4 regions of the Streptomyces sp. NPDC030799 genome follow, and region 1 is predicted to be linked to each of the others. Evidence: riboswitches for the same ligand, from Rfam matches in the RefSeq annotation. Region 1 holds a riboswitch; each other region holds the start of a gene.
What was found. A riboswitch is a leader RNA that binds a small molecule or an ion and turns the genes downstream of it on or off. The one in region 1 is predicted to bind cyclic di-AMP.
Positions count from the first base shown of each region.

Region 1 (5,763 bases):
CGGTACGGCGACGACGGCGAGGTCCACCGGGCCGTCGATGTCCCGCACGGACCGGTGCGCCGGCACCCCGTCGACCTCCTCGATGTGCGCCGGGAAGGCCTTGTTCACGGCGTGCAGCCGGCCTCCGTAGCCGGCGTCCCGGATGTTGCCGAGGACGCTGCGGCCGACTCCGCCGGGGGCGCGGCCGACGCCGACGACCGCCACGGAACCGGGCGCGAGCAGCCGCCGTACCGAGCGGGCCTCGGCGCGCTGCTCCCGCGCGCGCTGCACGGCGAGGGAGCGGTCGGTGGGTTCGAGATCGAACTCCAGGCGTACGACGCCGTCCTCGAAGCTGCGCTTCTGGGTGTAGCCGGCGTCCGTGAACACCTTGATCATCTTGTTGTTGGCGGGCAGTACCTCGGCGGCGAAGCGGCGGATGCCGCGCTCGCGGGCGACGGCGGCGATGTGCTCCAGCAGGGCGGAGGCGACCCCGCGGCCCTGGTGGGCGTCCTGCACGAGGAAGGCGACCTCGGCCTCGTCGGCGGGCGCGGAGGCGGGCAGGCCGTCGGTGCCGATGCGGTCGTAGCGTACGGTGGCGATGAACTCGCCGCCGATGGTGGCCGCGAGTCCCACCCGGTCCACAAAGTCGTGGTGCGTGAAGCGGTGGACGTCCTTGGCGGAGAGCCTGGGGTACGGCGCGAAGAAGCGGTAGTACTTCGACTCGTCCGAGACCTGCTCGTAGAAGCTGACCAGGCGGTCGGCGTCATCAATGGTGATGGGCCGGATGCGCGCGGTACCCCCGTCGCGCAGCACCACGTCCGCCTCCCAGTGGGCGGGGTACTGGTGCCGGTCCTGCCGGTCCGCCGAGGTCTGCATGGGCCCCAGAGTACGGCTCGCGTACGACAACGGCGCGGGGCAGTCTGTGGAGGACGACGAGTCGGACCGAGGCCGCGGTCCGACGACCCGCCGGGGCAGGACGAAGGTCCGCTCCGGGCATGCTTCACGATATGGGAAACTGGTCTAGACAACCCTGAAGACTGAAGGGCAGCAACACATGGCTGAGCGCCGCGTCAACGTCGGCTGGGCCGAGGGCCTCCACGCCCGCCCCGCCTCCATCTTCGTCCGAGCCGCCACGGCCGCAGGCGTCCCGGTGACGATCGCCAAGGCTGACGGCAACCCCGTCAACGCGGCCTCCATGCTGGCTGTCCTGGGCCTGGGCGCCCAGGGCGGCGAGGAGATCGTCCTCGCCTCCGACGCCGAGGGCGCGGACGTCGCCCTGGACCGTCTGGCCAAGCTGGTCTCCGAGGGGCTGGAAGAGCTGCCCGAGACCGTCTGAGCAAGGCGGGGGAGCCGCGCCGCCCATTCCGGGTGGCGCGGCTTCCGCGTTTTCCGGAACAAGAATTCAGGGCGCCGGAGAAAAGGGCAGCGGAAATCATGCCCACCGAATAGCCCCTTCTTTGTATACGGTGCCCGTGTTAATGCCGAAGGCTCGGCATGTTTACGGCGTGTTGCGAAGTCCTCACGCGCTCGGCGGACCCGGAAAAACGGAGCCGGTGCGCGGCCGTCGCGCGCTCGGTGTGCAGCGCCGTGACCGCCCGCGCGCGCTCGCCGTCGCCGCGCGCCACCGCGTCGACGATGGCGCCGTGTTCCGCCCAGGACTCCACCGGGCTCGGCGGCGCCTCCACCGCGTACATCCAGGCGATCTTGTGCCGCAGCTGGGTGAGCATCGCGCTCAGCGAGGGACTGCCACAGGCCTGGGCGAGCGTCTCGTGGAACCAGCCGCCCAGTGAGCGCAGATCGTCGCTGTGGCCCCTCCTGGCCCGCTCCTGACCGATCCTGACCAGGCCGCGCAGCACCTTCAGGTGGGCCTCCGTGCGGCGCTGGGCGGCCCGGGCGGCTCCGAGCGGCTCCAGGAGCATGCGCATCTCCAGCAGGTCGGCCGCCTCCTGCTCGGTCGGCTCGGCCACGCACGCGCCGGCGTGCCGGCGGGTCACCACGAATCCCTCGGCCTCCAGGGTGCGCAGCGCCTCGCGGACGGGGACGCGCGAGACGCCGTAGCGGCGGGCCAGGACTTCCTCGGTGAGGCGGCCGCCGCGCTCATGGACACCGGCCACGATGTCGTCCCGGATCGCCGTGCACACCGAGTGCGCCGGAATACGCATGACCGACCTCCGTCTTAATCCCCGTGAAACGTCGACGATGGACGCGTGTTCCGTGACTCTATTCCAATGCGTCGGACATTCCGACGGCGGGCCGGAATCCATGGATATTTTTTTGGCCAGCGGATCCGGTGGACGCGCCGGAAAACGGCGGAAGCCCCGGCCGGTGCGGGCGGGGCTTCCGGGGAGCGGCAGGGGCGTCAGACGTCCACGCCGTGCTTGCGGAGGTAGGCGACCGGGTCGACGTCCGAGCCGTAGTCGGGAGTCGTACGGGCCTCGAAGTGGAGGTGCGGACCGGTGACGTTGCCGGTCGCGCCGGACAGGCCGATCTGCAGGCCCGGGGTGACCTGCTGGCCCACCGTGACGCCGATCGACGACAGATGGCCGTACTGGGTGTACATGCCGTCGGCCATGCGGATCACGATCTCGTTGCCGTACGCGCCGCCCCAGCCGGTGGAGACGACGGTGCCCATGCCGACGGCGTGGACGGGCGTGCCGCTGGCCGCGTGGAAGTCGATACCGGTGTGCGAACCGGAGGACCACAGCGAGCTGCTGGCCTTGTAGGCCGTCGACACGTAGGAGTGTGCGATCGGGGCGACGAAGGCGTTCAGCCGCTCGCGCTCGGCCTCGCGGGCGGCGCGGGCCCTGGCCTGGCGGATCTCCTGGGCCCGCTTGGCCGCGGCCTCCTCGGCCGCCTTCTGTTCGGCGGCCTGCTGCTGGGCGGCGGCCTGCGCGTCGATCTGCTCGGCGATGTCGTCGCCGACGCTGATCACCGGGGTGAGGCCGGTCTGCTCGGCGGTGTTCTCGGCGGCCGTCGCCGGAGACGCCGCGAGGGTGCCGATGACGCCGGTGGTGGTGAGGGCCGCGATGCCGGCCGCCTGAGCGGTGGTGCGCTTGACCCGGCCGGGCTTGCGATGCTTCCCGGTGGCGCACATGAACGCCATGAAGTGGCTGGTCCTTTCCTTCCCTCTCGCCTACCGGGTTAGCTGACGGGTTCGGAGCAGGAAGGTCTCCTACAGGCCCCCTCGCTGTCGCGCGGGCGCCCGATTCACCCCAGGGACGGTGGGTCCCCGGCTCCCCTGGCTCGCGCCGTACGGGGACTCGGCGATGGCTGTCCGGTGCCGCGGGTGCGGCGTACTGCCTGACGAACAGCCCGGACGACGCTACGGAAGCCTGCTTTCCAACCTCAAACGGATCCGGGCTTTTGTAGCGCATCCCACAGGGCAGACAGGCAACCTCCGCCTCAAATCGGGCATCTGGGGAAGGGAGTGGAACCGCAGGGGCCCTGACGGTGTGTCGACCGTCAGGGCCCCTCGCGTGCGTGCCGTTGCTACTCGGCCGCCACCACGGTCACATCGCCGATGCCGAGTGCCTCGACCGGCGCCTTGATCTGGGCGGCGTCACCGACGAGGACGGTCACCATGCGGTCCACCGGGAAGGCGTTCACGACGGCCGCCGTGGCCTCCACCGTGCCCGTCGCGGCCAGCTGCTGATACAGCGTCGCCTGGAAGTCGTCGGGCAGGTGCTGCTCGACCTGGTCGGCCAGCGTGCTCGCCACGGCCGCCGCGGTCTCGTACTTCAGCGGCGCCACCCCGACGAGGTTCTGCACGGCCACGTCCCGCTCGGCGTCGGTCAGGCCCTCCGCCGCGAGGGTCCGCAGCACCTTCCACAGGTCCTCCAGCGCGGGACCGGTGTTGGGGGTGTCCACGGAGCCGCTGATGGCGAGCATGGAGGCGCCCGTGCCGTCCGGTGCGGACCTGAGGACCTGCCCGAAGGCGCGCACTCCGTAGGTGTAGCCCTTCTCCTCGCGCAGGACGCGGTCCAGGCGGGAGGTGAGGGTGCCGCCGAGGCAGTAGGTGCCGAGCACCTGGGCGGGCCACACGCGGTCGTGCCGGTCGGGGCCGACGCGGCCGATGAGCAGCTGCGTCTGGACGGCGCCGGGCCGGTCCACGATGACCACGCGGCCGGTGTCGTCCGCGGTCACCGGGGGCACGGGCCGCGGCTCGCCCGGGGTGCCGGTCCAGGCGCCCAGGGTGTCGCCGAGCAGCGCGTCCAGGTCGATCCCGGTGAGGTCGCCGACCACGACGGCCGTGGCCGTGGCGGGGCGTACGTACCGGTCGTAGAAGGCGCGTACGGCGGCGGCGTCGATCTTCTCGACGGTCTCCTCGGTGCCCTGGCGCGGACGCGACATGCGCGAGGTCGCCGGGAACAGCTCCTTGGAGAGTTCCTTGGCGGCCCGGCGGGAGGGGTTGGCCAGCTCGTGCGGGATCTCGTCCAGGCGGTTGCGGACCAGCCGCTCCACCTCGCTCTCGGCGAAGGCGGGCGCGCGCAGGGCGTCGGCGATCAGGCCGAGGCCCTTGGCCAGGCGGGAGGCCGGGACCTCCAGGCTGAGCCGGACGCCGGGGTGGTCGGCGTGCGCGTCGAGCGTGGCGCCCGCGCGCTCCAGCTCGGCGGCGAACTCCTCGGCGGAGTGCTTGTCGGTACCCTCGGAGAAGGCCCGCGCCATGATCGTGGCAACGCCGTCCAGGCCGGCCGGCTCGGCGTCCAGGGGTGCGTCGAGCAGCACCTCGACGGCGACGACCTGCTGGCCGGGGCGGTGGCAGCGCAGCACGGTCAGGCCGTTGCCGAGCGCGGTGCGCTCGGGCGCCGGGAACGCCCAGGGCCGGGCCTCGCCGGGCTGCGGCTGGGGGTGGAAGTCCATGGTGGCGAGCTCGGTCACTTGGCCGTCTCCTCGTTCTCGTTACCGGCCTCTACGGTCGCTTCCTGCTCCGGGTCCTCGGGGACGTCGGCGTCCGGGGCCTCCTCCGGGGACTTCGGTTCGTAGACCAGGACCGCGCGGTTGTCGGGACGCAGACGGGCCTTGGCGACCTCCTGGACCTCCTGAGGAGTCACCTCCAGGACGCGCTTGACGGCGGTGAGGGCGAGCTGCGGGTCGCCGAACAGGACGGCGTACCGGCACAGTTCGTCCGCACGGCCGGCGACCGTGCCGAGCCGGTCCAGCCACTCGCGCTCCAACTGGGCCTGGGCGCGCTCCATCTCCTCGGGGGTGGGGCCCTCCTCGGCGAACCGGGCCAGCTCCTCGTCGATGGCGGCCTCGATGACCGGCACCTCGACGTCACCGGAGGCCTTCACGTCCAGCCAGCCCATCGAGGGCGCGCCCGCCAGGCGCAGCAGGCCGAAGCCGGCCGCGACAGCCGTACGGTCGCGGCGCACGAGCCGGTTGTACAGGCGGGAGGACTCGCCGCCGCCGAGGACGGTCAGGGCGAGGTCGGCCGCGTCGCACGCGCGCGTGCCGTCGTGCGGGAGCCGGTAGGCGGCCATCAGGGCGCGCGCCGGAACCTCCTCGACGAGGACCTCGCGCTTCTGCTCGCCGATGACCTCCGGCAGGGAGCCGTCACGCGGTGCGGGCTTGCCGTCGTGCGCGGGGATCGAGCCGAAGTACTTCTCGATCCAGGCGAGGGTCTGCTGGGGGTCGATGTCGCCGACCACGGAGAGCACCGCGTTGTTCGGCGCGTAGTAGGTGCGGAAGAACTGGCGGGCGTCCTCCAGGGTGGCCGCGTCCAGGTCCGCCATGGAGCCGATCGGCGTGTGGTGGTAGGGGTGGCCCTCCGGGTACGACAGGGCG
Region 1 covers NZ_JBVIDS010000014.1:157,772-163,534, forward strand. The annotation lists gene ACZ41I_RS31605 (bifunctional acetate--CoA ligase family protein/GNAT family N-acetyltransferase) at 1-855, opposite strand, end outside; gene ACZ41I_RS31610 (HPr family phosphocarrier protein) at 1,034-1,315, shown strand; gene ACZ41I_RS31615 (GntR family transcriptional regulator) at 1,455-2,141, opposite strand; gene ACZ41I_RS31620 (M23 family metallopeptidase) at 2,339-3,082, opposite strand; cyclic di-AMP (ydaO/yuaA leader) riboswitch at 3,095-3,255, opposite strand; gene ACZ41I_RS31625 (M16 family metallopeptidase) at 3,469-4,857, opposite strand; gene ACZ41I_RS31630 (M16 family metallopeptidase) at 4,854-5,763, opposite strand, start outside.

Region 2 (5,763 bases), on a different contig from region 1:
CACATCGGTCACGGAGGGCGTTCCGCTCGGCCAGCCCGGACTGGCCCTCGCCGCCAAGCTCGCCTCCCGCGCCCGGACGGCCGGCCTCGACGTCCGCCTGCCGCGCGGCGAGGGCATCGGCTACGAACTGCTCGCCCTGGCGGTCCGTGCCGAGGCGGACGGTGTGGACCCGGAGGCGGCCCTGCGGGCGGCGGCGCGGGCGTACCGGGACGCGATACGGGAGGCGGAGGGTGCCGGGACCGAGGCGATACGCGCGGCCCGCGACGGCCACCGGGACGCGGAGGCCCACCCGGGTGCGGATACGGTCGGGGAGTGACCGACCAGCACCATCCCCGGACCGCCCCCGGCTCCACCACGGACTCCGCCCCGGACTCCGCTCCGGCCCTGTTCACCTGGGAGTTCGCCACCGACCCCTACCCCGCCTACGCCTGGCTGCGCGAGCACGCGCCGGTGCACCGGACACGGTTGCCCAGCGGGGTCGAGGCCTGGCTGGTCACCCGGTACGCCGACGCCAGGCAGGCGCTGGCCGACCAGCGGCTGAGCAAGAACCCGGCACATCACGACGAGCCCGCGCACGCCAAGGGCAAGACCGGCATCCCCGGCGAGCGCAAGGCCGAGCTGATGACCCATCTGCTGAACATCGACCCGCCGGACCACACCCGGCTGCGCCGGCTGGTCAGCAAGGCGTTCACCCCGCGCCGGGTCGCCGAGTTCGCGCCCCGGGTGCAGGAGCTGACCGACCGTCTCATCGACCGGTTCGCCGCGACCGGCTCGGCCGACCTCATCCACGAGTTCGCGTTCCCGCTGCCCATCTACGCCATCTGCGACCTGCTCGGTGTCCCGCGCGAGGACCAGGACGACTTCCGGGACTGGGCGGGCATGATGATCCGGCACGGCGGAGGGCCGCGGGGCGGGGTCGCCCGGTCCGTCAAGAAGATGCGCGGCTACCTCGCCGAGCTGATCCACAGGAAGCGCGAGGCGCTGCCCGCCGAGCCCGCGCCCGGTGAGGACCTCATCTCCGGGCTCATCCGGGCCTCCGACCACGGCGAGCACCTCACCGAGAACGAGGCCGCGGCGATGGCGTTCATCCTGCTGTTCGCCGGCTTCGAGACGACCGTCAACCTCATCGGCAACGGCACCTACGCCCTGCTCACCCACCCCGGGCAGCGTGCGCGGCTGCAGGACTGCCTGGCCGAGGGGAAGAGGGAGCTGCTGGAGACCGGGGTGGAGGAACTCCTGCGCTACGACGGCCCGGTGGAGCTGGCCACCTGGCGGTTCGCCACCGAGCCGCTCACCATCGGCGGACAGGACATCGCGCCGGGGGACCCGGTGCTCGTGGTGCTCGCGGCGGCCGACCGGGACCCGGAGCGGTTTTCCGACCCGGACGTCCTGGACCTCGCCCGCCGCGACAACCAGCACCTCGGCTACGGCCACGGCATCCACTACTGCCTCGGCGCGCCGCTCGCCCGGCTGGAGGGCCAGACCGCGCTCGCCACCCTGCTCACCCGGCTGCCCGACCTGCGGCTCGCCGTGGACCCGGAGGAGTTGCGCTGGCGCGGCGGGCTCATCATGCGCGGCCTGCGCACCCTGCCGGTCGAGTTCACCCCCGCGGCCGGCACAGCAGCGGAAGGCTGAACGTGAAGGGCGTTCAACTTTGTGATCTTCACGTGATCTGCGCGGCATTAACTTGTGACAAGTGATCGTCTGCCGATACGTTCACCCATCAGCGTGGCGAAGGATTTCAGCGCGCCGCGCCGGTCTTGCTGTCGCACGAAAGGCTTCCGCATGCTCTCCGGGAACGGTCGTCACCGTCGCCCCCGCCAGGCTCCGGCCCTCCTCGTCGCAGCCGGAGTGACCGGCTCGGCCATCGCGATCCCGCTGCTCGGCGCCGCGAGTGCCAACGCGGCCGACGGCACCACCTGGGACAAGGTCGCCGAGTGCGAGAGCGGCGGTTCCTGGAGCGCGGACACCGGGAACGGCTACTACGGCGGCCTGCAGATCTCCTTGGACGACTGGGGCAAGTACGGCGGCACGCAGTACGCCGACAGCGCCGACCAGGCCAGCCGCTCGCAGCAGATAGCCGTCGCCGAGAAGATCCTGGCCGACCAGGGCACCAGGCCGTGGGCCACCTGCGCCGTGCTCTCCGGACTGACCTCCGACTCCGGTTCGGTCGATGTCGACACCGGCGTCGGCAACCCCGGCGACACCGGCGGGTCGGGTGACACCGGTGGCCCGGGTGACACCTCCGGCTCGGCCGGCAGCTCCGACTCGTCCGGTCTGCCGGATTCGTCCGCGTCCAACTCCGGGACCGGCTCCGGATCCGGTTCCGGTTCTCGCTCGGGCACCGACTCGGGCGCCAACTCCGCCTCCGGTTCGGACTCCTCCGGTCCGGATTCCTCGGGCCCCGATTCCTCCGGCTCCCCCTCGGGTTCCGGCGCCTCGCCGTCTCCGCACCAGAGCCACCACGCCACGAAGACCCCGGACGCGACCGGCGGCCCCACCGGAACCGGCAACCCCAAGTCCGACAAGACCGACACGCCCGGCTCGTCCGGCAATGGCGACTCGCAGGGCGGCGACAGCTCGCCGACGGCAACCCCCGGTACCGACGAATCGGACAATTACCAGCAGCCCGCCGGTTCTTGGAGTCTGGTCGACACCGGCGCGCTCAGCAGTGGCGGACGTCACCGCGGTGACAGTGCGGACGAAAGCGTGACAAACGGTCAGAACGCCCCCTCTTCCGGCCGCCATGCCGGCCGTGCGGCGGACACCTATACCGTGCGCGAGGGGGACACCCTCGCCTCCATCGCCGACTCCCTGGGCGTCGACGGCGGATGGCATGCGCTCTACGACGGGAACAAGGGCGTCATCGGCGCCGACCCGAACCACATCACCGCCGGTCAGACCCTGGAAGTCGGTTCCGAAAAGGGTGCAAAGTAGCGGCAGTTGACGCCCTGTTTCGCCGGTGATGTCCGATTCGGTGAAAGTGTGGGATGAGTCTCAGAAGCCCTGATCGTCTTTGAAATTCCCCCGATCACGTGTCTACGGTCAGGACCGCTCGTCACCACGAGCCCCGGCAGTCGCAACGCCGAATCCTGCCAGCGGTTGCCCGGGAACAGTCGTCGCGTCAAGCGCCGTGGGCAGGAGCGGGGGACCCAAGGTAAGTGCCGGTCCCGGCGGTTGACGCCGGCACCGGCTGGGGGTGAAGCCGCACCTCGCGCAAGCGAGCGTGCGGCCGGGCAACTCAACCGGCCCGAACCCGACAGCTCACCTCGCAGGCGTCGGTGAGGGGATCGATCCATGCTGTTCTCCGGCAAGGGCAAGCACCGTCGTCCGTCCAAGGCCGTCCGCGCCATCACGCTCGCCGGTGTCACCGGCGCCGCCGTCGCCGCCCCGCTGATGGCGGCCGGCAACGCCTCCGCCGCCACCGCCTCCGAGTGGGACGCGGTCGCCCAGTGCGAGTCGGGCGGCAACTGGTCCATCAACACCGGCAACGGCTTCTACGGCGGTCTGCAGTTCTCCGCCTCCACCTGGGCCGCGTACGGCGGCACCGCCTACGCCCCGCAGGCCAACCAGGCCACCAAGGCGCAGCAGATAGCCGTCGCCGAGAAGGTCCTCGCCGCGCAGGGCAAGGGCGCCTGGCCGGTCTGCGGCACGGGTCTGTCGAGCGCCGCCTACAACGGCTCCGCGCCCAGCACCACCTCGAAGACCACCGCGCCCAGCACCACCTCGAACACCACCGCGCCCAGCACCACCACGCGCTCCGACCAGCAGGCCGCCTCCCGCTCCGCCGAGCGCACGGCCCCGTCCGCGAGCAAGACCGTCACCACCCCGACCGGCAAGAAGGTCAAGAAGGGCGACGGCGAGTACAAGGTCGTCACGGGCGACACCCTCAGCACCATCGCCGAGAAGCACCACGTCGCCGGCGGCTGGCAGAAGCTGTTCAAGCTGAACAAGGACATCGTCGAGGACGCCAACCTCATCTACCCGGGACAGCAGCTGCACCTGAAGTAAGCGACAGCGGCCTTCGGGTCCGCCCCCCGTCCCCACGGGCTCCCCGCCCCGGCGCGTGTTCCCCCGTACGCGCCGGGGCGGGGTCTTTTCTGCGCCCCGCCTTTTCCGTGCGCCGCTCGCCTTTTCTGTGTGCCCTCTGCATCCACCCTTTGTTCCGCACGTGAACAATGGGTACCGTCTGCGTGTCCTCCCCGTCCACGGGACGGTCGGTCGGTGGCCGATCCCCCGGAGACGGTTAGGCTCTAGTCGCAAGGCGCAGCCGTAAGGCAGCAAGCCCCGCACTTCCAGCGTCACATCCAAGAAGGAGATGCTCGTGCCGTCCATCGACGTCGTCGTAGCCCGGGAAATCCTGGACTCCCGAGGCAACCCCACGGTCGAGGTCGAGGTCGGCCTCGACGACGGCAGCACGGGTCGTGCCGCCGTCCCGTCCGGCGCCTCGACCGGCGCCTTCGAGGCCATCGAGCTGCGCGACGGTGACCCCAACCGTTACCAGGGCAAGGGCGTCGAGAAGGCCGTCCTCGCCGTCATCGAGCAGATCGGCCCGGAGCTGGTCGGCTACGACGCCACCGAGCAGCGCCTGATCGACCAGGCCATGTTCGACCTGGACGCCACCGACAACAAGGGCTCCCTCGGCGCCAACGCCATCCTCGGTGTCTCCCTCGCCGTCGCCCACGCCGCCTCCGAGGCCTCCGACCTCCCCCTCTTCCGCTACCTGGGCGGCCCGAACGCGCACCTGCTGCCGGTGCCGATGATGAACATCCTCAATGGCGGCTCGCACGCGGACTCCAACGTGGACATCCAGGAGTTCATGATCGCCCCGATCGGCGCGGAGTCCTTCTCCGAGGCGCTGCGCTGGGGCACCGAGGTCTACCACACCCTGAAGAAGGTCCTGAAGAGCAAGGGCCTGTCCACCGGTCTGGGCGACGAGGGCGGCTTCGCCCCGAACCTCGGCTCCAACCGTGAGGCCCTCGACCTCATCCTTGAGGCGATCAAGGAGGCCGGCTACGTCCCCGGCCAGCAGATCGCCCTCGCGCTCGACGTGGCCGCCTCCGAGTTCTACAAGGACGGCACGTACCTCTTCGAGGGCAAGGAGCGCTCCGCCGCCGAGATGACGGAGTACTACGAGGAGCTCGTGGCGGCCTACCCGCTCGTCTCCATCGAGGACCCGCTGTTCGAGGACGACTGGGCCGGCTGGAAGGTCATCACCGACCGTCTGGGCGACAAGGTCCAGCTGGTCGGCGACGACCTGTTCGTCACCAACCCCGAGCGCCTGGCCCGCGGCATCGAGGAGGGCACCGCCAACGCCCTGCTGGTCAAGGTCAACCAGATCGGCTCGCTGACCGAGACCCTGGACGCCGTCGAGCTGGCCCAGCGCAACGGCTTCAAGTGCATGATGTCCCACCGCTCCGGCGAGACCGAGGACGTCACCATCGCCGACCTCGCCGTCGCCACCAACTGCGGCCAGATCAAGACCGGCGCCCCGGCCCGCTCCGAGCGCGTCGCCAAGTACAACCAGCTGCTGCGCATCGAGGAGATCCTCGACGACGCCGCGGTGTACGCGGGCCGCAGCGCGTTCCCGCGCTTCCGCGGCCACATCGAGGTCTCCAAGGGCTGACGCAACCTGGGCTAAGTCTTAGCCAGTCATACGTACGTCCCCGTACCCGGTCCCGTACCGTGTCCGGGGACGTACGCACGTGTGTGAAGCGCAGGGCAAGGGGAGGCGGGAGAGCCACATGGCCGTGAAGGACCGGG
Region 2 covers NZ_JBVIDS010000013.1:95,462-101,224, reverse strand. The annotation lists gene ACZ41I_RS29950 (nucleoside triphosphate pyrophosphohydrolase) at 1-316, shown strand, start outside; gene ACZ41I_RS29945 (cytochrome P450) at 313-1,635, shown strand; gene ACZ41I_RS29940 (transglycosylase family protein) at 1,786-2,937, shown strand; cyclic di-AMP (ydaO/yuaA leader) riboswitch at 3,120-3,293, shown strand; gene ACZ41I_RS29935 (transglycosylase family protein) at 3,298-4,011, shown strand; gene eno (phosphopyruvate hydratase) at 4,319-5,626, shown strand; gene ACZ41I_RS29925 (FtsB family cell division protein) at 5,745-5,763, shown strand, end outside.
Region 2: linked by a shared signal. The riboswitch ahead of ACZ41I_RS29935 (transglycosylase family protein) and the one ahead of ACZ41I_RS31620 (M23 family metallopeptidase) in region 1 are both predicted to bind cyclic di-AMP.

Region 3 (5,763 bases), on a different contig from region 1:
CGGGCGCTGTCGACCTTGGTGCCGGGGCGGTACTTGCCGGTCAGGAAGCCCGCGGCGAGGGAGAAGTACGGCACGGCGGACAGGCCCTCGCGGGCGGCCAGGTCCTGCAGCGGGCCCTCGTAGGTGTCGCGGGAGACGAGGTTGTAGTGCGGCTGGAGGGCGACGTAACGGGCCAGGCCCTCGCGGTCGGAGAAGTCCAGGGAGGCCTGCAGCCGCTCGGGGCTGATGTTCGAGGCGGCGATGTACCGGACCTTGCCCGCCTTCACCAGCTCGTCCAGCGCGCCGATGATCTCCTCGACCGGCACCTCGGGCTGGTCGAAGTGCGTGTAGTAGAGGTCGATGTGGTCGGTGTCCAGGCGGCGCAGGGAGGCGTCGGCGGCGGCCTTGATGTTGGCCGCGGACAGGCCCTGGTACTCGGGGTGCTGGCTGACCTTGGTGGCGATGACGACGTCGGCGCGGTTGCCGCGGGCCTTGACCCACTTGCCGATGATCGTCTCGGACTCACCGCCCTTGTTGCCCTCGATCCAGGCGGAGTAGGCGTCGGCGGTGTCGATGAAGTTGCCGCCCGCGGCGGCGTAGGCGTCGAGGACGGCGAAGGAGGTCTCCTCGTCGGCGGTCCAGCCGAAGACGTTGCCGCCCAGGGAGAGCGGGAAGACCTTGAGGTCGGAGGAACCGAGCTTGCGCAGAGAAGTCATGCCTTGTGCCAACGCCGGCGGTGGATGATCGCATTCCACCGCCGGCGCCGAAATCCCTCGAAAGGAGATCAGGGGGTGAGCCCCTTGTCCCGCAGCCACGGCGCCGGGTCGATGCCGGCGGCCTGGCCGTTCGGGTGGACCTCCAGGTGGAGGTGCGGGCCGGTGACATTGCCGGTGGCGCCGATGCGGCCGATGACCTCACCGGTCGAGACCTTCTGGCCGACCCGGACGTTGATCGAGGACTGGTGGCAGAACCACAGCTCGGTGCCGTCGTCCAGGGTGAGGACCGTGCGGTAGCCGTAGGCACCGGCCCAGCCGGCCTGGGTGATCGTGCCGCTGTGGATGGCCTTGATGAGGGTGCCGGTGGGGGCGGCGAAGTCGAGCCCGGTGTGGTAGCCGGAGGACCACATGGCGCCGGGCTGGCCGAAGGTGCCGGTGATCGTGTACGAGACGACGGGCAGCTGGTACTGCTTGGCCAGCTCGGCCAGGCGCTTGGCCTCGGCCGCCTTCTTGGCGTCGGCCTCCGCCTTCTCCTTGGCGGCGGCGGCCTTGGCGGCGGCCTCCTGCTCCGCCTTGGCCGCGGCGTCGGCGGTCTGCTTCTCGGCGGCGGCGAGCGCGGCGGCGGTGGCCTTGCTGTCGGCCTTGCTCTGCTGCTGCTCGGCCTGGGCCATGATCCGGTTGCGCAGTGCCTCGCCCGCGTCGGAGTCCTTGCTGTCGGCCGAGGTCACGCCCATGGTGCTGAGCGCGGTGGAGTTCGTCCGGGGTGCGTCGGAGGAGTCGTCGCCGAAGAGGTGGCCGACGGAGTCCAGGTCCGGCAGGGATATGGAGACCGGCGGCTTGCCGGTGTTGGCGCTGGCCATGCCCCCCGCGCCGACCGCGGCCAGCACGCCGACGCCGAGGACGGTGGAGCTGCGCGCGAAGCCGCCGCGCTGCTTGGTGACGCGGTGCCGGCCGCGGACCGGGGCGACGGAGTCCTCGGTGGGGTTCCACTCCTCCCAGGGGCCCTCTTCGGCGCGGTAGGTGCCGTAGCCGAAGGTCTCGGGCTCGGCCGGCGCGGGCATGAACGGGGCTTCTGGGGCAGGCCGGTTGGACGCCACTCGGGCGCACTCCTTTCCTTCCTCCGCCTACCGGGTTAGCTGACGGGTTCGGAGCAGGAAGGTCTCCTACGCGCGTATACCAACTGCGGCATTCGCACGATTCACCCCAAGGTGGTGGTTCCCCGGTTCCCTCGCGGGATTCGGCGCGTGCGCACGGAGCCGTCTCTTGTGACGGCTGGGACGACCGCGCTGCGTTATCGAACGTTAATAGACCTGCCGGTTACTTTCCAAGCCGTTCGACTTGATCATTAACGATTTCGAGCGGGGACTTACCGGTCAGGAGCGCCGCAAAGCGGGCGAGTTGTCCGGCGTTCAGGAGTCTCGGCGTTTTTGATGGTGTCTCAGATGTTCTGCGCACGGCGGTCGCCCAGTCACCGTGGGTGACCTGGCGGGAGGGGGCCGTGAATACCGGTGTGCGTGCCGCCCTGCGCATGGGGTACTCTGGAGTCACAACGACGCGGGGTGGAGCAGCTCGGTAGCTCGCTGGGCTCATAACCCAGAGGTCGCAGGTTCAAATCCTGTCCCCGCTACTGAAGGCCCGGGGCCGGAATCCAGTGGATTCCGGCCCCGGGTGTTTTCAGCCTCCCAGCAGATGCCTGTTCGGCGCCTTGGCGAGTGCCTCCAGCTCCGGCACCACGGCCACCTGCGCACCGGCCGTGACCAGGACCCCCGTGCCGTCGGCCGCCGAGACGAACGTGTCCGGCTCACGCCACGCGGTGACCACCCTGCGCACCCCGGCCCGCAGAATCAGCTCGGCGCAGGGCGCGGGCCGCGAGGCCCGCCGGGCACAGGGCTCCAGGCTGCTGTAGACCGTTGCGCCGGCCAACCGGGCATCCGCCGGGTCGATCTTCGCCAGCGCCGCCTCCTCCGCGTGGACCACGGGGTCGTCGCCCTCGCGTGAATGGCCCCGGGCCAGCTCCGTCCCGTCGGCGGCGACCACGACCGCGCCGACGCTGAACGCCGTCTCCGACGGCGGGCACAGCGCGGCCAGCTCGCAGGCGGTGCGCAGCCAGTGCCGGTCGGCGGCGACGGGGGCCGGGCCGGTGCCGGGGGCCGTGGGCTCGTAGCGCATGAGGACCACGTCCTCGATGCGGCGGGTCTCGGTGAGGCGCAGCCGGCCGGGCTGGTAGGCGCCCGGGCCGAACAGGCGGGGGGCGGCCGGATCGCCGACGAACAGCGGCGCGAGGACCAGCTGGAGCTCGTCGGCGAGGCCCAGCTGGAGCAGCTGGGTGTGGACCGTGCCGCCGCCCTCGACCATCAGGCGCCGTACGCCGCGCACGTCGTGCAGATGACCCAGCAGGGCGTGCCAGTCGAGGTCGGGGCCGAGCGGGACGATGCCGGCGGCGGCGCCGAGGAGGCGTGCGGCCCGTTCGGCGCCCTTGTCGGTCGTGTAGACGAGTTTGTCCCCGCCGGTGTGCCAGAAGTGGGCGTCGGGATCGAGGTCGCCGGTGGCGGTGACGGTCACCTTCAGCGGGTACTCCGGCCTGCCCCCGGCCACCCGGGCCGCGCGGCGCTCGGCGGAGTTGACCAGCAGCCGGGGGTTGTCGGCGCGGATCGTGCCGGCGCCGACCAGGATCGCGTCGACGGAGGCCCGGACCGCGTCGACCCGGTCGAAGTCGGCCGGACTGGACAGCAGGAGCCGGTCGGGGCCGGTGTCGTCCAGGTAACCGTCGAGGGAGACGGCGGCGGACAGCAGCACATAGGGGTACGACATCGGCGCGCTCTCCCTGCGAAGTCGCTCTTGGTTCAAGTTTGAAACAAACCTACACTGGGTGCATGACGACCCGCTGGCTCACTCCCGAGGAGCAGCGCGCCTGGCGCGCCTACCTGGCCGCCGCCCGGCTCCTGGACGACGCGATCGACCGGAACCTGCAGCAGACGGCCGGCATGCCGCATCTGTTCTACTCCGTGCTGGCCAACCTCTCGGAAGCGCCCGACCGGCGGCTGCGCATGACCGATCTCGCCGGGACGCTGAAGATCACCCGCAGCAGGCTGACATACGCGGTGACCCGGCTGGAGCGGGACGGGCTGGTGCGCCGCGAGGACTGCCGCTGGGACAAGCGCAGCAGCATCGCCGTACTGACGGACGAGGGACTGGCCGTGCTGGAGCGTACGGCGCCCGGGCACGTGGAGACCGTGCGCGCCACCATGTTCGACCGGCTCACGCCGGAACAGGTGGGTCAGCTGGAGGAGATCTGCACCGGGATCGCGCGCGGACTGCAGGGCGACGACACCGAGCCGGGGGCGGAGGACGTGCCCTGGCGGCGCCGGTCGTCCTGTTCCTCGTCGAACCCGCCCGCGTCCCCGGATTCCCGTCCCGCACCCGAAAACTAATTGCTTTAAGTTTTAAGCATGAGATAGGGTCCCTGCGAACCGCTGCTTCAAATCTGAAGCAACCTCCCGGAGGGATCCGCATGCCCGACACCACCGCCGCCACGCCGCGCGCCCGCGTCCGGGTACCGCTGCGCTTCCACGACGGCTACAGCGTCGACGCCGAACTCGTCACCTTCCACGGCCTGACCGACGGCCAGGAGCATGTCGCCGTCGTCCTCGGCGACCCCGGCCCGGTCCCGCTGGTGCGCCTGCACTCCGAGTGCCTGACCGGCGACGTCTTCGGCTCGGCCCGCTGCGACTGCGGACCCCAGCTGCGCGAGGCGGTCGAGCGCATCGCCGCCACCGGTGGCGTCCTGCTCTACCTCCGCCAGGAGGGCCGCGGCATCGGCCTCTACAACAAGCTCGACGCCTACGCCCTCCAGGACCAGGGCCTCGACACCTACGAGGCGAACGCCGCGCTCGGCCTGCCGGAGGACGCCCGCGACTACACCGCCGCCGCGCAGATGCTCACCGCCCTCGGCATCGACGAGCTGGACCTGCTGTCCAACAATCCCGACAAGGCCGAGCAGTTGCGCGCACTGGGCGTCGTCGTACGGGACCGGGTACCGACCGGTGTCTTCACCACGGACCACAATGTCCGCTACCTGCGCGCGAAGGTCCTCCAGACCCGCCACACCCTGCCCCTGGCCGAACTGACGGAGCTGACGGCGGGCTGAAGGGCGGGCTGGAGCCGGGGTGGGCCGGGGGGATCGGCGGAACGGATCCGCCCCTCACCGCACGCGCCTGCGGCCCGGAAGCGCAAGGGCCGGCAGGGCCGCCAGGGCCAGCAGGGCCGCCGCGACGGTGTACGCGGTGCGGAAGCCGGACGGGTGCAGGCCCGCCGATCCCAGCACCACCGACAGCACGGCCGTGCCGACGGAGGCGCCCAGCTGGGAGTTGATGCTCAGGGCGGTGCTCGCCGCGGGCAGCCGCTCCCCGGGCAGTTCCCGGCTCGCGGTGGTCATCGCCGGCATCAGCACCGTGCCGGCACCGATGCCCATCACCATCGACGACGCGACCATCCGCCAGGACTCGACCCCGGGTGTCCCGGACTGCCAGGCCAGCAGGGCCATGCCGAGGGCGGCGACCGCGATGCCGGCCGGGATCAGCCGGCGCGGCGCCACCTTGTCGATCCGCCGCGCCGCGATCTGCATCGTCGTACCGACCACGAGACCGACCGGCACGCCCAGCAGCCCGGTCGCCGTGGCGCTCAGGCCCCGCTCCTGCTGCCAGTACAGCGGGCCGAGCAGCATCGAGCCGAAGTAGCCGCAGGTGAACAGGGCCAGCGTGCCGGCGCCGGCGGCGAAGGTGCGGTCACGCAACAGCCGCAGGTCCAGCAGCGGCGAGGAGGCGGTGAGCGCCCGTCGTACGAAGGCCGCCGCGAGGGCCGCGCCGGCGAGCGTCGGCACGAGGGCGCCGGGCGCGGTGAAGTCGCCGCGCTCACCGCCCCGGGCCAGGCCGTACAGGAGCAGGGCGAGGCCCGGCGAGAGCATCAGCAAGCCGGGGAGGTCGAGGCGGGCGGCGGCCCGCCCGGGCCCGGGCGCCGGCGCGTCCGGCGGCAGCAGTCGTAGGGCGAGGGCCAGGGCCAGGGCGCCCAC
Region 3 covers NZ_JBVIDS010000016.1:21,449-27,211, forward strand. The annotation lists gene ACZ41I_RS33590 (aldo/keto reductase) at 1-695, opposite strand, end outside; gene ACZ41I_RS33595 (M23 family metallopeptidase) at 764-1,792, opposite strand; cyclic di-AMP (ydaO/yuaA leader) riboswitch at 1,802-1,948, opposite strand; tRNA gene ACZ41I_RS33600 (tRNA-Met) at 2,249-2,322, shown strand; gene ACZ41I_RS33605 (dihydrofolate reductase family protein) at 2,370-3,506, opposite strand; gene ACZ41I_RS33610 (MarR family winged helix-turn-helix transcriptional regulator) at 3,569-4,126, shown strand; gene ACZ41I_RS33615 (GTP cyclohydrolase II) at 4,207-4,842, shown strand; gene ACZ41I_RS33620 (DHA2 family efflux MFS transporter permease subunit) at 4,897-5,763, opposite strand, start outside.
Region 3: linked by a shared signal. The riboswitch ahead of ACZ41I_RS33595 (M23 family metallopeptidase) and the one ahead of ACZ41I_RS31620 (M23 family metallopeptidase) in region 1 are both predicted to bind cyclic di-AMP.

Region 4 (5,763 bases), on a different contig from region 1:
GCCCAGCTCCGACACCCGGGTACCGAGCACGGTGGTCGCGGCGACGGAGGTGAGCGCGCCGGGGCTCTCCGCCTCGGCCACCCAGCGCTGCCGCTCGCAGAGCAGCCGCAGGACGAAGTCGGCGGCCAGCGCCACCCAGGCGACGCCGGTCATCGCGAGCGTCACCCGGGAGAGCGCCTCGTGTCCGGTCACATGCAGCCCGACCGACAGGATGCCGGTCGCCATCACGGCGGCCCCGGCCGCGGGGGGCCGCTCCGCCCACCATGGACGCAGACCTGGGATGCCGGGCATGCGCCCGATGCTAGGGAGCCGCACGGTCCCTGCCCGGGAAGGGCACGCGCGCGTGGAGGGCGAAAACGCCGGTACGCGCGCGTGGGGCGAAGTCGGCCGGTTCGGTCAGCCCGGTCGGACCACGCTGTGGATGATCGACTCTCCGCCGTAGTAGATCGACTCCTCGCGGACGTACGCGCCCGGCTTCGGGGCGTGGATCATCATGCCGTTGCCCATGTAGAGGCCGACGTGGCTGATGTCGTCGTAGAAGAAGACCAGGTCGCCCGGCCGGGCGTCGGCCAGTGACACCGTGGTGCCCGCATGGACCTGGTCGTACGTGGTGCGCGGAAGGGTGACGCCGGCCGCCTTCCAGGCGGCCTGGGTAAGGCCCGAGCAGTCGTAGGAGTCCGGCCCGGTGGCGCCCCACACATACGGCTTGCCGATCTGTGCGCGGGCGAAGGCGATCGCCTTCTCGGCCTTCGTGCCGTCCGAACTGGGGGCCGTGGACCCGGTCGAGCCGGAGCCCGTCGAACCGGATCCGGACGACGAGGAGGAGGATGACGACGACGAGGACGGCGACGAAGCGGCTTGCTGCTGGGCTGCCTGCCGCTTCGCCAGCTCGGCCGCCTTGCGTGCCGCCTCCTGCTGCTTCTCCCGCTCGATGGCGGCCAGCCGCGCCTTCTCCTGGGCCGTCAGCTGTGACAGCAGCTTGCGCGCGGAGGCGAGTTTCTTCTGGACGGTCGCCTTGGCGGTCTGCAGGTCGTGCTGCGAGTCGGTCAGCGTCCGCAGGCTCTCCGCTGCCTCCCGCCGTTTCCTCATGGTCGCGGCCTGCTCGCCGATGTAGCCGTCGACCGCGCTCTTCTCCCGCGAGGTCAGCCGGTTCATCAGCTGGCTCTGGTCGAAGTAGTCCTGCGGGCTGTCCGCGAGCAGGAAGGTGGCCGTGTCGGGTGCGGCGGCGCCGGTGCGGTACTGGGCCGCGGCGAAGGAACCCAGCTCCTCCCGGGCCTTGTTGAGGCGTTCGGTACGCCGGGCGACGTCGTCGCGCAGGGCGTCGACGCGGCCCCGCTGCTTTCCTGTCCGCTCCTTGGCCGCGTTGTACTTCTCGGTCGCCGACTCCGCCTGGCGGTAGAGGTCGTCGACCTTCTTCTCGACCTCCTCCAGGCTCGGCTTGGCGTGATCGGTACCCGGGGTGGCCTCTGCGGTCTGCGAGAGCACGGCCATGGAGGTGAGGGCGGCGGTGGCGAGGGCGGGGGTGCGCAGGCCCGTCCCGATGGCCCCGCCGGGGCGCGTCTTGCGGTGCGACGCCAAGGGAGGCGACTCCTTCCAGTGAGCCGCCTACCGGGTTAGCTGTCGGGTTCGGGCGGCGGTTCGGAAGGGTTGCCCTACGGCCTCGTCCCGGGCGGGAGTCGGCCGATTCACCCCAGGATTCGGTGGGTCCCCGGCTCCGGGCGCCGTGCGGGCGCGCCGGACTCGGCGGAGGCCGCGCACGCGGCCTGACGGCAACCTAGCCAACCGGTGTGACTAGTGTGAAGGTTGGTGCGTGATATGTCCGATACATTTTCGTGATCCGGCGTCGGGATCACGTCCACGTCATCGGGTGATTCCGCAGCGTCAGGGCCGTGCCTCAGGATGTCCGCCGCTTCGCCGGTCGGCCATCTTGCCGGGACGGCGACCGGTTGTCGGTGGGGCGCCCTAGACTCGTAGAGCGATGAGCAGCCTCTTTGACGACAGCTTCCTGGCGGACCTCCAGCCCCCTCGCGGGCGCGAGGAGGAGCCCCCGCCGCCGCCCGAGGACGATCACGCTCCGGAGTCGATTCCGGACGATCTGTTCGGCGGGAAGTTCGACGTGCCGCCGGACCGGGACGCCTACTACCGCGACGGCGCCCCCCGCCCCGCGCTCGACGCGGCGGCCCTCCTGGAAGGGCTGAACGACAACCAGCGTGCCGCGGTCGTGCACGCCGGCTCGCCGCTGCTCATCGTCGCCGGCGCCGGCTCCGGCAAGACGCGTGTGCTCACCCACCGCATTGCCCACCTCCTCGCCGAGCGGCACGTGCACCCGGGCCAGATCCTCGCGATCACCTTCACCAACAAGGCCGCGGGCGAGATGAAGGAGCGCGTCGAGCAGCTCGTCGGCCCGCGCGCGCACGCGATGTGGGTGATGACCTTCCACAGCGCGTGCGTGCGCATCCTGCGCCGCGAGAGCAAGAAGCTCGGCTTCACGTCGTCGTTCTCGATCTACGACGCCGCGGACTCGAAGCGCCTGATGGCCCTGGTCTGCCGCGACCTGGACCTCGACCCCAAGCGCTTCCCGCCGAAGTCCTTCAGCGCCAAGATCAGCAACCTGAAGAACGAGCTGATCGACGAGGAGGACTTCGCCGCCCAGGCCACCGACGGCTTCGAGAAGACCCTCGCCCAGGCCTACGCCCTGTACCAGTCGCGGCTGCGCGAGGCGAACGCCCTCGACTTCGACGACCTGATCATGACGACGGTCAACCTGCTGCGTGCCTTCCCGGACGTGGCCGAGCACTACCGCCGCCGCTTCCGGCACGTCCTGGTCGACGAGTACCAGGACACCAACCACGCCCAGTACGCGCTCGTACGGGAGCTCGTCGGCACCGGGGAACACGATGAGGACACCCCGCCCGGCGAGTACGACCTCCCGCCCGCCGAACTGTGCGTGGTGGGTGACGCGGACCAGTCGATCTACGCCTTCCGGGGTGCGACGATCCGCAACATCCTCCAGTTCGAGGAGGACTATCCGGACGCGACGACGATCCTGCTGGAGCAGAACTACCGCTCCACCCAGACCATCCTGTCCGCCGCCAACGCGGTCATCGAGCGGAACGAGTCCCGCCGCCCGAAGAACCTGTGGACCAACGCCGGCCAGGGCGCGCGGATCACCGGATACGTCGCCGACACCGAGCACGACGAGGCGCAGTTCGTCGCCGAAGAGATAGACCGCCTGGTGGACGCGGGCGAGGCCAAGGCCGGCGACGTCGCCGTCTTCTACCGCACCAACGCCCAGTCCCGTGTCTTCGAAGAGATCTTCATCCGCGTCGGCCTGCCCTACAAGGTCGTCGGCGGGGTCCGCTTCTACGAGCGCAAGGAGGTCCGGGACGTCCTCGCCTATCTGCGGGTCCTCGCCAACCCCGAGGACTCGGTGCCGCTGCGCCGCATCCTCAACGTGCCCAAGCGGGGCATCGGCGATCGCGCGGAGGCGATGGTCGACGCCCTCGCCCAGCGCGAGAAGATCAGCTTCCCGCAGGCGCTGAAGCGTGTGGACGAGGCGTACGGCATGGCCGCGCGCTCCACCAACGCGGTCAAGCGGTTCAACACGCTGATGGAGGACCTGCGCACGATCGCCGAGTCCGGCGCCGGACCGGCCACCGTCCTGGAGGCGGTCCTGGAACGCACCGGCTACCTCGCCGAGTTGCAGGCCTCCACCGATCCGCAGGACGAGACCCGCATCGAGAACCTCCAGGAACTCGCGGCCGTGGCGCTGGAGTTCGAGCAGGAGCGCGGCGAGGGCGAGCCGGTGGGGCTGGCCGACTTCCTGGAGCAGGTCGCCCTGGTCGCCGACTCGGACCAGATCCCCGACGAGGAGGACGGCGACGGCGTCATCACCCTGATGACCCTGCACACCGCCAAGGGCCTGGAGTTCCCTGTCGTCTTCCTGACCGGCATGGAGGACGGCGTCTTCCCGCACATGCGCGCCCTCGGCCAGACCAAGGAGCTGGAGGAGGAGCGGCGCCTGGCGTACGTCGGCATCACGCGCGCGCGGGAGCGGCTCTACCTCACGCGCTCCGCGATGCGCAGCGCCTGGGGCCAGCCGTCGTACAACCCGCCCTCCCGTTTCCTGGAGGAGATCCCGCCCGCCCATGTCGAGTGGAAGCGGACCGGCGCGACGGCACCGGCTTCCTCCGGCCCGGTCTCCGGGATCGCGGCCTCGCTGTCCTCGACCCGCTCGCGTTCCTCGGCGTCGGGCGCGTCCGGCTTCGCCACGCGGCGCACGGCGGAGAAGCCGGTGGTGGCACTGGCCGTCGGGGACCGGGTCACCCACGACCAGTTCGGGCTCGGCACGGTCGTCGCCGTGAAGGGCACGGGCTCGAACGCGGAGGCGACGATCGACTTCGGCGACGCCAAGCCGAAGCGGCTGCTGCTGCGGTACGCACCGGTGGAGAAGCTGTAAGACCACGAGGGCCCTCGCCGAACGGCGAGGGCCCACTGGATGCTCAGGTCGGATCGAGTCCGTGGCTCCTCAGCCACGGCAGCGGGTCTATGGCCGCCCCGCCCGCGGGCCGCACCTCGAAGTGCAGGTGCGGGCCGGTGGAGTTGCCGGAGTTGCCGGAGTAGGCGATCGGCTGACCGGCCTTGACGGCCGTACCGGAAGCGACGCGGTAGCCGGAGAGGTGGCAGTACCAGGTCTCCGTGCCGTCCTTCGCCGTCACGATCAGCATGTTCCCGTAGGCGCTGTTCCACTTCGTGGAGACGACGCCGTCGGTGGCCGCCATCACCGTGGTGCCGTAGGAGACGGGGAAATCGATGCCCGTGTGCACCGACATCCAGTTCACGCCCGCCTGGCCGAAGTAGGCGCTGAGCCCCCGCTGCGTGACCGGCAGCACGAACTTCGGGCGCAGCCGCTCCTTGAGCGCGGCCTGAGCCGCTGCCTTCTTCTTCTCCAGCTCCTGCTGGTTCTTGAGGTCGATCCGCTCCTGCGTCCGGCTCGCCCGGTCGGCGAAGTCGTCGGCACCGGCGGACAGGGTCCGGAGCTGGCTGTCCAGCTTGCTGTTGGCGACCGACGGCTTGACCGCGTGCGCATCCGACGCGGAGGCCGTGGTGTCCTTGCCACGGCCGTCGGTCAGGGCGCCGACCGAGGCGGCGGCAATCCCGGCGACGCCCATCACACAGGCCGAGGGCACGGCAACGGTCAGCAGCGCGGAGCGCTTGGCCGGGGTACGACGGCGGGAGCGCGCGGCGCTGCGCGAGCCGGCGCGGGTCGCGGACGCCGGAGTGATCTCCTCCTGGTCGTCCAGCAGATCGGTCACGGCGGGCAGCTCACCCGTGCCGCCCGGCTCGTCGTCCGCGGAGTCCGCAGAACGCTGTCCGGCAAAGGCGGTGTCCCCGTACGGCACCTCGTGCTCGTACAGCACGTGCCCGAAGGCCCCGGTCGGCTCGCCGACCTGCTCGAAGAGGGCGGTGGACTGCTGGTCGAACGGTTCGCCGGCCTGCTCCGGCTCCGCCGTCATGCCCTGGCCGCCGGAGTTCCACTGGGTGGCGTCGTACGTGCCCGACTCGAAGGTCTGGGTGCCCCACTCCCAATGCTGGGTCGGGTCGGACCCGCCCGACTGGTCGGGCTCCAGCCAGGCGCTCTCGTCCCTCCCCCAGTGGGGAGACCCCCAGCCGCTTATGTCATGACCGGTCGCCTGGGCGGGGACCGTCCACGCGGTCGTGTCATGGACGCCGGAGTCGTAGGCGGTGTGGTGCTGGGCCGCG
Region 4 covers NZ_JBVIDS010000007.1:134,151-139,913, reverse strand. The annotation lists gene ACZ41I_RS19160 (tellurite resistance/C4-dicarboxylate transporter family protein) at 1-291, opposite strand, end outside; gene ACZ41I_RS19155 (C40 family peptidase) at 397-1,578, opposite strand; cyclic di-AMP (ydaO/yuaA leader) riboswitch at 1,587-1,756, opposite strand; gene pcrA (DNA helicase PcrA) at 1,979-4,459, shown strand; gene ACZ41I_RS19145 (M23 family metallopeptidase) at 4,503-5,763, opposite strand, start outside.
Region 4: linked by a shared signal. The riboswitch ahead of ACZ41I_RS19155 (C40 family peptidase) and the one ahead of ACZ41I_RS31620 (M23 family metallopeptidase) in region 1 are both predicted to bind cyclic di-AMP.